One region of the Polaromonas sp. P4_F6 genome, then DNA from elsewhere that is predicted to be linked to it. Evidence: predicted binding sites of a transcription regulator. Region 1 holds the regulator's gene; the other holds the start of a gene.
What was found. Region 1 encodes sigma-54, which starts transcription at its own class of promoters, with help from an activator protein. Its sites were predicted from a motif close to TGGCANGNAANCTGCTTT; they were not measured.

Region 1 (5,211 bases):
TGAGCGGTCGCGTGAGGTCTCGAAGGCGGGCTCTTCACGCGTGTCGCCGCTGTCGGGCCTCAAGGGCTGGCCGAACTCGTCGATGGGCTGGTTGCGATGGTCGTGCTGCACGCGCCCTTCGGCATGTCCTTGCTGGCGGCGCTGGTCGCGGCCCTGCACGCCGGTGATGCCGGCCACACCGGCGACGTCGATGCGCTCGCCATAAGGCGGGTTCACCAGCATCACGCCCGAAGGCGCGGGCGGCATGCGCTGCAGCGCGTCGCCGCCGCGGAACTCCACCGCATTGGCCACGCCGGCACGTTCGGCATTGCGCTCGGCGAAGTCGACCATGCGAAAGGACACGTCGCTGCCGAACACCGGCGCCGTGGGCTCCGTGATGGCGGCTTCGGCCTGGTCCAGCAGGCCGTCCCACACATGGCCCTGGAAGGGCAGATACTTCTGGAAAGCAAAGCGCCGGTTGATGCCGGGCGCGATGTTGCAGGCGATCTGCGCCGCCTCGATGGCGATGGTGCCCGAACCGCAGCAGGGGTCGTAGAGCGGCACGCCGGTTTTGCACAGCTGGTCCCAGCCGCTGGCGGCAATCATCGCGGCGGCCAGGGTTTCCTTCAGCGGCGCGTCGCCCTTGTCCTCGCGCCAGCCGCGCTTGAAGAGAGGCTCGCCCGAGGTGTCGATGTAAATCGTGACAGTGTCCGTCGTCAGGTGCACGTAGACACGCACGTCGGGCCAGCGCGTGTCGACGCTGGGCCGCACGTCGTCGAACTTGGCGCGAAAACGGTCGGCGATCGCGTCCTTGATCTTCAGCGCCGCGAAGTTCAGGCTGGTCAGCGGGCTGTGCTGGGCGGTGATCTCGACCTTGAAGGTCTGTTTGGGCGTGAACCAGATCTCCCAGGCCACGTTGGCGGCGGCGTTGTAGAGGTCTTGCTCGCCGCGGTACTGGTTGTGCTGCAGCTCGATCAGCACGCGCTGCGCCAGGCGGCTGTGCAGGTTGAGCTGCAGCGCGTCGCGCCAGGAGGCCTGCAATTGCACACCGGCGCGCCAGGCCTTGCCCTGGATGCCGGTGATGCGCTGCACCTCGGCGGCCAGCAGGGCCTCGACGCCCGCGGCGCAGGGTAAAAATAACTGAAGTTGGTTCATGTCGGACTCTTCAAGGGACTGCTAGAAATTCGATTATCGGGATGCAGGGCAAGGCGCACGGAGCGCAGGAACCGGAATGCACTTCGGTGCATGAGGATTCCGAGCACCGCGCAACGCCGCCATGCGCCCGAGAATCGGATTTATAGGGACTTGCGTAGGTTGGCGGGGGCGATGCGCAAGGCCTCGCGGTACTTGGCCACGGTGCGGCGCGCGCATTCAATGCCCTGCTCCTTGAGCATTTCGGAAATCTGGTTGTCGCTGAGAGGTTTTTTCGCGCTCTCGGAGGAGACGAACTGCTTGATCAGCGCGCGCACCGCCGTGCTTGAGGCGTTGCCGCCGGTTTCGGTGCCCAGCGCGGAGCCGAAGAAATACTTCAGTTCAAAGGTGCCGAAGGGCGTGCCCATGTACTTGGCGGTGGTCACGCGTGAAATCGTGGATTCGTGCAGGCCCAGTTCGTCGGCGATTTCGCGCAGCACCAGCGGGCGCATCGCGAGCTCGCCGTGCGTGAAGAAACTCTTTTGCCGCTCGACGATGGCGCTGCTCACGCGCAGTATGGTGTCAAAGCGCTGCTGGATGTTCTTGATGAACCAGCGCGCCTCCTGCAGGCGCTGCTGCAGCGCCTGGCCGTCCTGGCCCTTGTGCTGCTTGAGGGCGTTGGCGTAGATGTCGTGCACGCGCAGGCGCGGCATCACGTCGCCGTTGAGCGTGACCTTGAAGCCCCGGCCCGACTTCACGACGATGACGTCGGGCACGATCAGGTTGCGCTCCACGTTCACGAAGCGGCGCCCGGGTTTGGGGTCGAGCCGGCCTATCACGGCGATCGCGCCCTTGATGGCCGCCTCGGTGAATCCGCACAGGTAGGACAGGCGCTTGACGTCGCGCTTGGCCAGCAGCTCCATGGGGTGCTTGCACACGGCGATGGCGGCGCGGGTCTCCTCGCAGTCCTTGCAGTCGAGCAGCTGCAGGCCCAGGCATTCGGCCAGGTTGCGCGCGCCCACGCCGGCCGGCTCCATGTGCTGCAGCAGCTTGAGCGCCATGGCAAAACGCTGCTCGAGGTCCTCGGCCTGTTCCAGGTCGCCGCCGGCCAGGCCGGCCGCGAGCGAGGCCAGGCTGTCCTCGAGGTAACCGTCGTCGTTGAGCGACTCGATCAGGAAATGCAGGGCCGCGCGGTCTTCCTCTGAGAGGCGCAGGCCCAGCGACTGGCGGTGCAGGTGGTCTTGCAGCGACTCATGGCCGCCCGTGAGGTCCGAGGCCTCGGCCTCGCTTTCCTCGTTGTTGTTCTTGCGCGCAGGCGCATCGCTGCCCCATTCGCTGTCATCGGGCGTGGTCTCCACCGTGCCGTCGCCTTCCCAGCTTTCCTCGAGCTTGGGTTCCGCGCTGACCTCGGCTTCGCCGGCCGCTGAAAGGCCCGCGTCTTCCGCGCCGCCGCCGGCCGTTGCATCGGCGGCGGATTCAAACTCGCGGCTGTCCTGGCTGACCGGCGTGTTGACATGCTCCAGGCCGAACTCCTCGCGCGCCGCGGTTTCGTCCGACACCTCGAGAAACGGGTTTTCGTCGAGCATCTGCTCGACTTCCTGGCTCAGCTCGAGCGTGGACAGCTGCAGCAGGCGTATCGACTGCTGCAGCTGGGGCGTCAGCGCAAGATGCTGCGAGACGCGTAGCGAGAGACCTTGTTTCAAGGACTCCCCCCCGTTGGATGCTCACTTCGTGTAGCACCCTCCCCCCTACAGGGGGCGGCGCCTGTGGCCTGGCAAAGCCAGTTCCACGGCCCCCGCTTGAAAGACGATGGCAGGCGTGTCAATGTGGCGACGGCACTCTCGGAAGCCCGCACGTTAAGCGCGATGAACAACAAGGGGGAAACCATCTCTACATCTTGAAGTGCTCGCCCAAGTACACGCGGCGCACATCGGCGTTGTTCACGATCTCGGACGGCGTGCCCTGGGCCAGGACATGCCCGTCGCTGATGATGTAGGCGTGGTCGCAGATGCCCAGCGTTTCGCGCACATTGTGGTCGGTGATCAGCACGCCGATGCCGCGCGACTTCAGGAAGCCGATGATGCGCTGGATCTCGATCACGGCGATCGGGTCTATGCCGGCGAAGGGTTCGTCAAGCAGGATGAAGCGCGGCTGGGTCGCCAGGGCGCGGGCGATCTCGACGCGGCGGCGTTCACCGCCCGACAGCGCCGGCGCCGGCGAATGGCGCAAATGGTCCACCCGCAGGTCCTGCAGCAGGGCATCGAGCCGCGACTCGATGTCGGCGCGGCCCAGCGGCTTGCCGTTCGCGTCCAGCTGCAGTTCAAGCACGGCGCGCACGTTTTCTTCCACCGTGAGCTTGCGGAAAATCGAGGCTTCCTGCGGCAGGTAGCTCAGGCCCAGGCGGGCGCGCAGGTGAATCGGCATGTGCTCGACCGACTGGCCGTCGATGGAAATCTCGCCGGCGTCGGCGCGCACCAGGCCCACGATCATGTAGAAGGAGGTCGTCTTGCCGGCGCCGTTGGGGCCCAGCAGGCCCACGACCTCGCCCTTTTGCACGGCCACCGAAACGTCCTGCACGACCTTGCGGCTGCCGTAGGATTTTTGCAGCCCCTGCGCCACCAGGCGGCTGGGGGTTGCGGCCTTGGCCGCCGAAGTGTCAGTCACCACATCCATCTGTGCAGGTTCTTTCTATTTCTTTTCACTGCCCAGCGTGGTGCTGGGGCGCAAGGCAGCGGGCGGGGCTGCGGGGGCGGGCGCGGCGCCCGGGGCCGATGCGGCGGCGCGCGGCGAGAGCATGGCGCGTATGCGCCCGCTCGGGTTGGCGGCAGTGCTGTTCTGCGCGCCGCCGTCCACGGTGAAGACGTCGGTGTTGTTGTCGTAGACGATCACGGCGCCCGTGGTTTCATCCACCAGGGTGGCGCCGTTGTAGCGGCGCACCACGGCGCGCTTGATGAATTTGACGAGGTCGGCGCGGCTGTCGTATTCGATGCGCTCGCCCTCGCCTTCGATGTATTCGTCCACGCCGTCGCGTTTCTTGCGGTAGAAAGCCAGCTTGCCGGGCGCCGCGATGGCGATCGCCTGCTGGTAGCCCTCGGGGTCCTGGCTCACGTCGACCCGCGCGCCGCGCACGATGGTCGTGCCCTTGGTGATCACCACGTTGCCGGTGAACACGCTGGTCTGCTTCAGGTCGTCATAACGCAGGGCGTCGGCCTCCGCGTTCATGGGCTTGTCCCGGTCGGCTTTTTCGGCCCAGGCCGGAAACGCCGCCCCCAGCGCCAAAGCGGCCGGCAGGACGAGGGAATAAAGGGGGTGTTTCATAAGGCACGAATCTTGCTGCGTTGGGTTGGGCCATTGTAGCCATGCAAGCTGTGGGAATGGCTTGCACGGGTGAATATTAGGGGCATAAAAAAACCCGCCTGGATCGAGGCGGGTTTTTCGGCGTGGGCCGCTGCGGCCCTGGACGGCCGCCTTATTTCCTGGTGCGCGATTGCGCGATCAGGTAATCCGTGACTTGCAGCGCGCGAGCCATGCTCTGGGACAGAGTGGCCGAGGTGTAATAACGCCCCGCAATGCCCAGCGCCGGCACGCCGTCGACCTTGTAGATGTCCTGCAGCTGCGTCGCCTTGCGGGCCTTGGTGGTGACGGTGAAGGAGTTGTACATCTCGACGAACTTGGCCTTGTCCACGCCCTGCTTTTCGGCCCAGGCCGCGATGGAGTCGGCCGTGTTGAGCGTTAGTTTTTCCACGTGGATGGCGTAAAACACCTTTTTGTGGAGTTCCTCGACCTTGCCCATGGCCTCGAGCACATAAAAAAGGCGCTGCTGGGGTTCGAAATCGGGGCGGAAGGCCACCGGCACGCGCCGCACGGTCACATCCTTGGGCGCCTGCTTTATCCAGGCCTCCAGCGTCGGCTCAAAGGCATTGCAATGCGGGCAGCTGTACCAGAAGAACTCCACCACCTCGACCTGGCCCGCAGGGACCTCGGTGGGCGCCGGCTTGTCCAGCGTCAGGTAGTCGGCGCCGTCCTTGAAGGCCCTGGCCTGGGCTTGCGCCAGCGTGGGAAGGGCGATGCCGCCCAGGCTGGCGACGGCCGCCGAGGCGG
Region 2 (5,211 bases), on a different contig from region 1:
ATCGGCAAGTCGGCCAAACGCCTGGAAGCCATCACCGGCAAAAAAACGCTGCCGCTTTTCAGGGCGCCGGGCGGCAAGACTTCGCCCGCGCTGCTGGCCGCCGCCAAGTCCTGCGGCTATGAGCATGTGGGCTGGTCGCCCGCGGGCTTTCTGGGCGACGAACTGGCCAGTGAAAAATACCCCAACGACTTTCTGCTCAAGAAGGCGCTGCGCGACGTGCGCTCCGGCGACATCCTGCTGGCGCACCTGGGCATCTGGTCGCGTAAGGATCCATGGGCGCCCAAGGTGCTGGAACCCTTGATCACCGGCCTGCAGTCGCGCGGCTTTTGCTTCAAGACCCTGCGCGAGCATCCCCAGTACAAGGACTGGATTGAAGCGCAGTCCGGCCCGGCCCCGGCCAAGCCTGCAAAATAAACGGCATGGACGGGTTCAGCGATCTTTTTTCGGCGGTGCAGCAGTGGCTGTTCGAGGCCGCCGTGCAGCCGGCCATGTTCGCGCTGGGCATGGGCAACGTGCTGGAAGACGGCTACGACGCCACCGCCTGGTTCATGGTGGGTGTGATCCAGGTCCTGATCCTGCTGGCCTTCATAGGCCCGCTGCAGCGCTGGCGGCCGGTGGAGCCGGTCACCGACCGCGCCACCATACGCACCGACGTGCTGTACACGCTGATCCACCGGCTGGGCCTGTTCCGTATCGCGCTGTTCTTCACGCTGGACCCCTGGTTCGACGAGGCCTTCGGCGCGCTGCGCACCGCCGGCTACGGCACCTTTCACCTGGACCAGCTCTGGCCGGGCGTGACCGACTACGCGGTGGTCAGCCTGCTGATTTACCTGGTGGTGTTCGACTTCGTGGCGTACTGGACGCACCGCGGCCAGCACCAGGTCGAGTGGTGGTGGCGCCTGCATTCGTTGCACCATGCGCAGCGGCAAATGACCATGTGGAGCGACAACCGCAACCACCTGCTCGACGACATCCTGGTCGACTCCATCGTGGTGCTGGTGGCCCAGCTCATAGGCGTGCCGCCCGGCCAGTTCATCGCCATCGTGGCTTTCACCCAGCTCAGCGAAAGCTTCCAGCACGCCAATGTGCGCATCTGGTTCGGCCGCATCGGCGAGCGCCTGTGGGTGAGCCCGCGCTTTCACCGGCTGCACCACAGCATTGGGATAGGACACGAGACCGTGAAGGCCCAGCGCACGGTGCTCGGCGGGCATAACTTCGGCGTGCTGCTTCCGTGGTGGGATGTGCTGTTCGGCACCGCCAATTTTGAGCAGCGTTATGACCCCACGGGCGTTCGCGACCAGGTCGAGGCCAACCGGGACTACGGCAAGGGTTTCTGGTCGCAGCAGTGGATAGGCCTGAAGCGCCTCTTCGGTAAAGCCTGAGCCTGCAATCTGCCTGCCGCCGAGTCGGGGTATCCTCGGTTTATGAGCAAACTTCTTGATGCTTTCTGGCGTGCCGCGATGTACTGCCTGCATCCGCGGGTCATTGCCCTGTCGGTGCTGCCCCTGGTCATCATGGTCGCGATCTCGCTCGGGCTGGGCTATTTTTTCTGGAACGACGCGGTCGAGGCGATACGCTCCCAGATCAGCAACTACGAACTCGTCAACAGCCTGGTGCGCTGGCTCGAAACGCTGGGGCTGAGCAGCCTGCGCATGGTGCTGGCGCCCGCGCTGCTGCTGTTCCTGGCCATTCCCGTGATCGTGATTGTCTCGCTGCTGTTTGTGGCCATGCTGATGACGCCGGCCATGGTGTCGCTGGTGGCCGAGCGGCGCTTTCCGCAGCTCGAGCGCAAGCTGGGCGGCTCCATGCTGGCCAGCCTGTTCTGGTCGCTGGGCTCGACACTGCTCGCGGTCCTGGCGCTGGTTGTGTCGATTCCCCTGTGGCTGATCCCGCCCCTGATCCTGGTGCTGCCGCCGCTGATCTGGGGCTGGCTGACCTACCGCGTGATGTCCTACGACGCCATGGTCGACCATGCGAGCAGTGAGGAGCGGCGGCAGATTTTCAAGGAACACCGCATGCCGCTGCTGGCCATAGGCGTGCTCAGCGGTTACCTGGGCGCCGCGCCCAGCCTGATCTGGGCCTCAGGCGCCATGTTCGTGGCCATGGCGCCGCTGCTGGTGCCGGTGGCCATCTGGATCTACACCCTGGTGTTCGCTTTTTCCTCGCTCTGGTTTGCCCACTACACCTTGGCCGCGCTGGAGCAGCTTCGCAAACGAAACAATGCGCTGGCTCCCGACCCGCTGGTCCAGGCCGAGGTTGCGACAACGGCGGCCGAGCTGGCGCCCGAAGCCCTGCCCGGGCCGGCACCCCGCTTCGGCTCGCTGGGCGGCAAGCCCGATTTACCCCTGCCTTGAACCCTTTACAACATGACCCCTCACTTCGGCCTGATCATCGTCGGCGATGAAATCCTTTCGGGCAAACGCGCCGACAAACACCTGCCCAAAACCATAGAGCTGCTGGGCGCGCGAGGCCTGCAACTGGCCTATGCCGACTATGTGGGCGACGACCCGGCGCGCATCACTGCCACGCTGGCGCGCGCTTTCGCGGCGGCCCGCGAAAGCGGCGACGTGGTGTTTTCCTGCGGCGGCATAGGCGCGACACCCGACGACCACACCCGGCAGTGCGCGGCGAAGGCGCTGGGGGCCGAGCTGGCCCTGCATCCCACCGCCAAAACCCTGATCCTCGAGCGCATGGCCGACGTGGCCAAAGAGCAGGGTACGCCCTATGAACCCGACCGCGACGACAACATCCATCGCCTGAACATGGGGGTGTTTCCGGTGGGCGCGGAGATCATTCCCAACCCCTACAACAAGATCCCCGGTTTTACCTGCCGCGCGGGGCAGGGCGCGGTCCACTTCGTGCCCGGATTTCCGGTCATGGCCTGGCCGATGATCGAATGGGTGCTCGACACGCTGTATGCCCACCTGCACCAAAAGTCGTCTTACACCGAAAAATCGGTGATCATTTTTGGGTCCATGGAGGCCATGCTCACGCCGCTGATGCTCGCCATTGAGGCGGCGCACGCCGGCGTCAAAGTCTTCAGCCTGCCCAGCGTGGACCACCCCGAATACGGCCGGCATATCGAGCTGGGCGTCAAAGGCGCGCCTGAAGCCGTCAACCTGGCCTACCCGGCCATGCTGGCGGGGCTGCACAAATTCGACCTCAAATTCGGCCCTGAATTGGTGCGCTGAGTTTTCGCACTAAATCAGTGCATTTATGGTGACGCACTCAAATGGTGCTAACGTTACCAAGCAGTGTTTTTTCTCTTTTCGGCTTCTCCGGGGCTGGAACCGAGGCCAGATGACGGCACAATCCGAGGCTTGGCAGGAAAGCGAACGGCCAATGGCTTTGGCACAAAAAGTGCATTCAATAGCCCGAAGACAATTTTTCAACCACCCATCCAGCACAGGAGATTTTGATGGCAAAGACCGTCGCAGACGTCATGAAAATGGTCAAGGAAAACGAAGTCAAGTTCGTTGACTTCCGTTTCACCGACACCCGGGGCAAAGAGCAGCACGTGACCGTGCCCGTGTCCCATTTTGACGAAGACAAATTCACGTCGGGCCACGCTTTCGACGGATCGTCCATCGCCGGTTGGAAGGGCATCGAAGCTTCGGACATGCAGCTCATGCCCGACCCGAACACCGCCAACATCGACCCCTTCTTCGAAGAAACCACGCTGTTCCTGCAGTGCGTCGTGGTCGAGCCCAGCGACGGCAAGGCCTATGACCGCGACCCGCGCTCCATCGCGCAGCGCGCCGAAGCCTACCTCAAGGCCTCCGGCCTGGGCGACACCGCCTACTTCGGCCCCGAACCCGAATTCTTCATCTTCGACGGCGTGCGCTGGAGCAACGAGCCCGGCAACGTCATGTTCGCCATCGACGAGTACGAAGCACCCTGGAACAGCGGCAAGCAGCTCGAAGGCGGCAACCGTGGCCACCGTCCCACCGTCAAGGGCGGCTACTTCCCCGTGCCCCCGGTCGACAGCACGCAGGACATGCGCGCCGAGATGGCCCTGATCCTCGAATCGCTGGGCATCCCGGTCGAAGTGTTCCACCACGAAGTGGCGGGCGCTGGCCAGAACGAAATCGGCACCAAGTTCAGCACGCTGGTCCAGCGCGCCGACTGGACGCAGGTCCTGAAGTACGTGGTCTGGAACGTGGCCAACGCCTACGGCAAGACCGCCACCTTCATGCCCAAGCCCTACGCCGGCGACAACGGCTCGGGCATGCACGTGCACCAGTCGATCTGGAAGGACGGCAAGAACCTGTTCGCCGGCGACGGCTACGCAGGCCTGTCCGACTTCGCGCTGCACTACATCGGCGGCATCATCAAGCACGCCCGCGCCCTGAACGCCATCACCAACCCCGGCACCAACAGCTACAAGCGCCTGGTGCCAGGCTTCGAAGCCCCGGTGAAGCTGGCCTACAGCTCGCGCAACCGCTCGGCCTCGATCCGCATTCCGTTCGTGGCGAACCCCAAGGGCCGCCGCATCGAGGCGCGCTTCCCCGATCCGTCGGCCAACCCTTACCTGGCCTTCTCGGCCCTGATGATGGCCGGCCTCGACGGCGTGGAAAACAAGATCCATCCGGGCGAAGCCGCCACCAAGGACCTGTACCACCTGCCACCGGAAGAGGACGCAAAGGTCCCGACCGTCTGCCACAGCCTGGACCAGGCGCTGGACTACCTGGACAAGGACCGCGGCTTCCTGACCAAGGGCGGTGTGTTCACCGACTCCATGCTCGACGCCTACATCGAGCTGAAGATGGGCGAAGTCACGCGTTTCCGCATGGCACCGCACCCGGTCGAGTACGACATGTACTACTCGCTGTAAGCAGCCAAGTCGCCTACTGTTTTTATTTACAGTTTGTGGCCAAAAAAGGACGGCATATGCCGTCCTTTTTTATTGCCCCCGGCACTTGTGGGTGTGCTGGCTTTGTATTTTCCCCCCTTTGCCGCATACTGATAGACCATCCTTGCCCTACCGGCATCGGGAGTTCTCCATGAAAAACACCTTTTTGCTTTCTGCCTTGTCCCTGCTGCTGGCCGGCGCGGGGAACCTCGCATGGGCGCAGCAGGTTTACCGCTGCGCCGGTGTCGGGGGCTCCACACCTGAATACATCAACAACGCCAAAGAAGCGCAGACGCGCAGCTGCAAGCTGGTCTCGGGCGGCAATGTCACGGTCGTGCAGAGCACGCCGGTGAGCACCA

Region 2: the regulator sigma-54 is predicted to act here: its motif matches at 3,350-3,367, upstream of glnA (type I glutamate--ammonia ligase).

Annotation. Positions count from the first base shown of each region.
Region 1 is NZ_JBFUJQ010000009.1:65,539-70,749, reverse strand. It holds gene AC1DUN_RS19300 (THUMP domain-containing class I SAM-dependent RNA methyltransferase) at 1-1,134, opposite strand, end outside; gene AC1DUN_RS19295 (RNA polymerase factor sigma-54) at 1,275-2,813, opposite strand; gene lptB (LPS export ABC transporter ATP-binding protein) at 3,001-3,783, opposite strand; gene lptA (lipopolysaccharide transport periplasmic protein LptA) at 3,799-4,428, opposite strand; gene AC1DUN_RS19280 (thiol:disulfide interchange protein DsbA/DsbL) at 4,580-5,211, opposite strand, start outside.
Region 2 is NZ_JBFUJQ010000001.1:1,188,023-1,193,233, forward strand. It holds gene AC1DUN_RS05685 (polysaccharide deacetylase family protein) at 1-414, shown strand, start outside; gene AC1DUN_RS05690 (sterol desaturase family protein) at 420-1,382, shown strand; gene AC1DUN_RS05695 (EI24 domain-containing protein) at 1,425-2,354, shown strand; gene AC1DUN_RS05700 (competence/damage-inducible protein A) at 2,367-3,191, shown strand; gene glnA (type I glutamate--ammonia ligase) at 3,419-4,834, shown strand; gene AC1DUN_RS05710 (hypothetical protein) at 5,004-5,211, shown strand, end outside.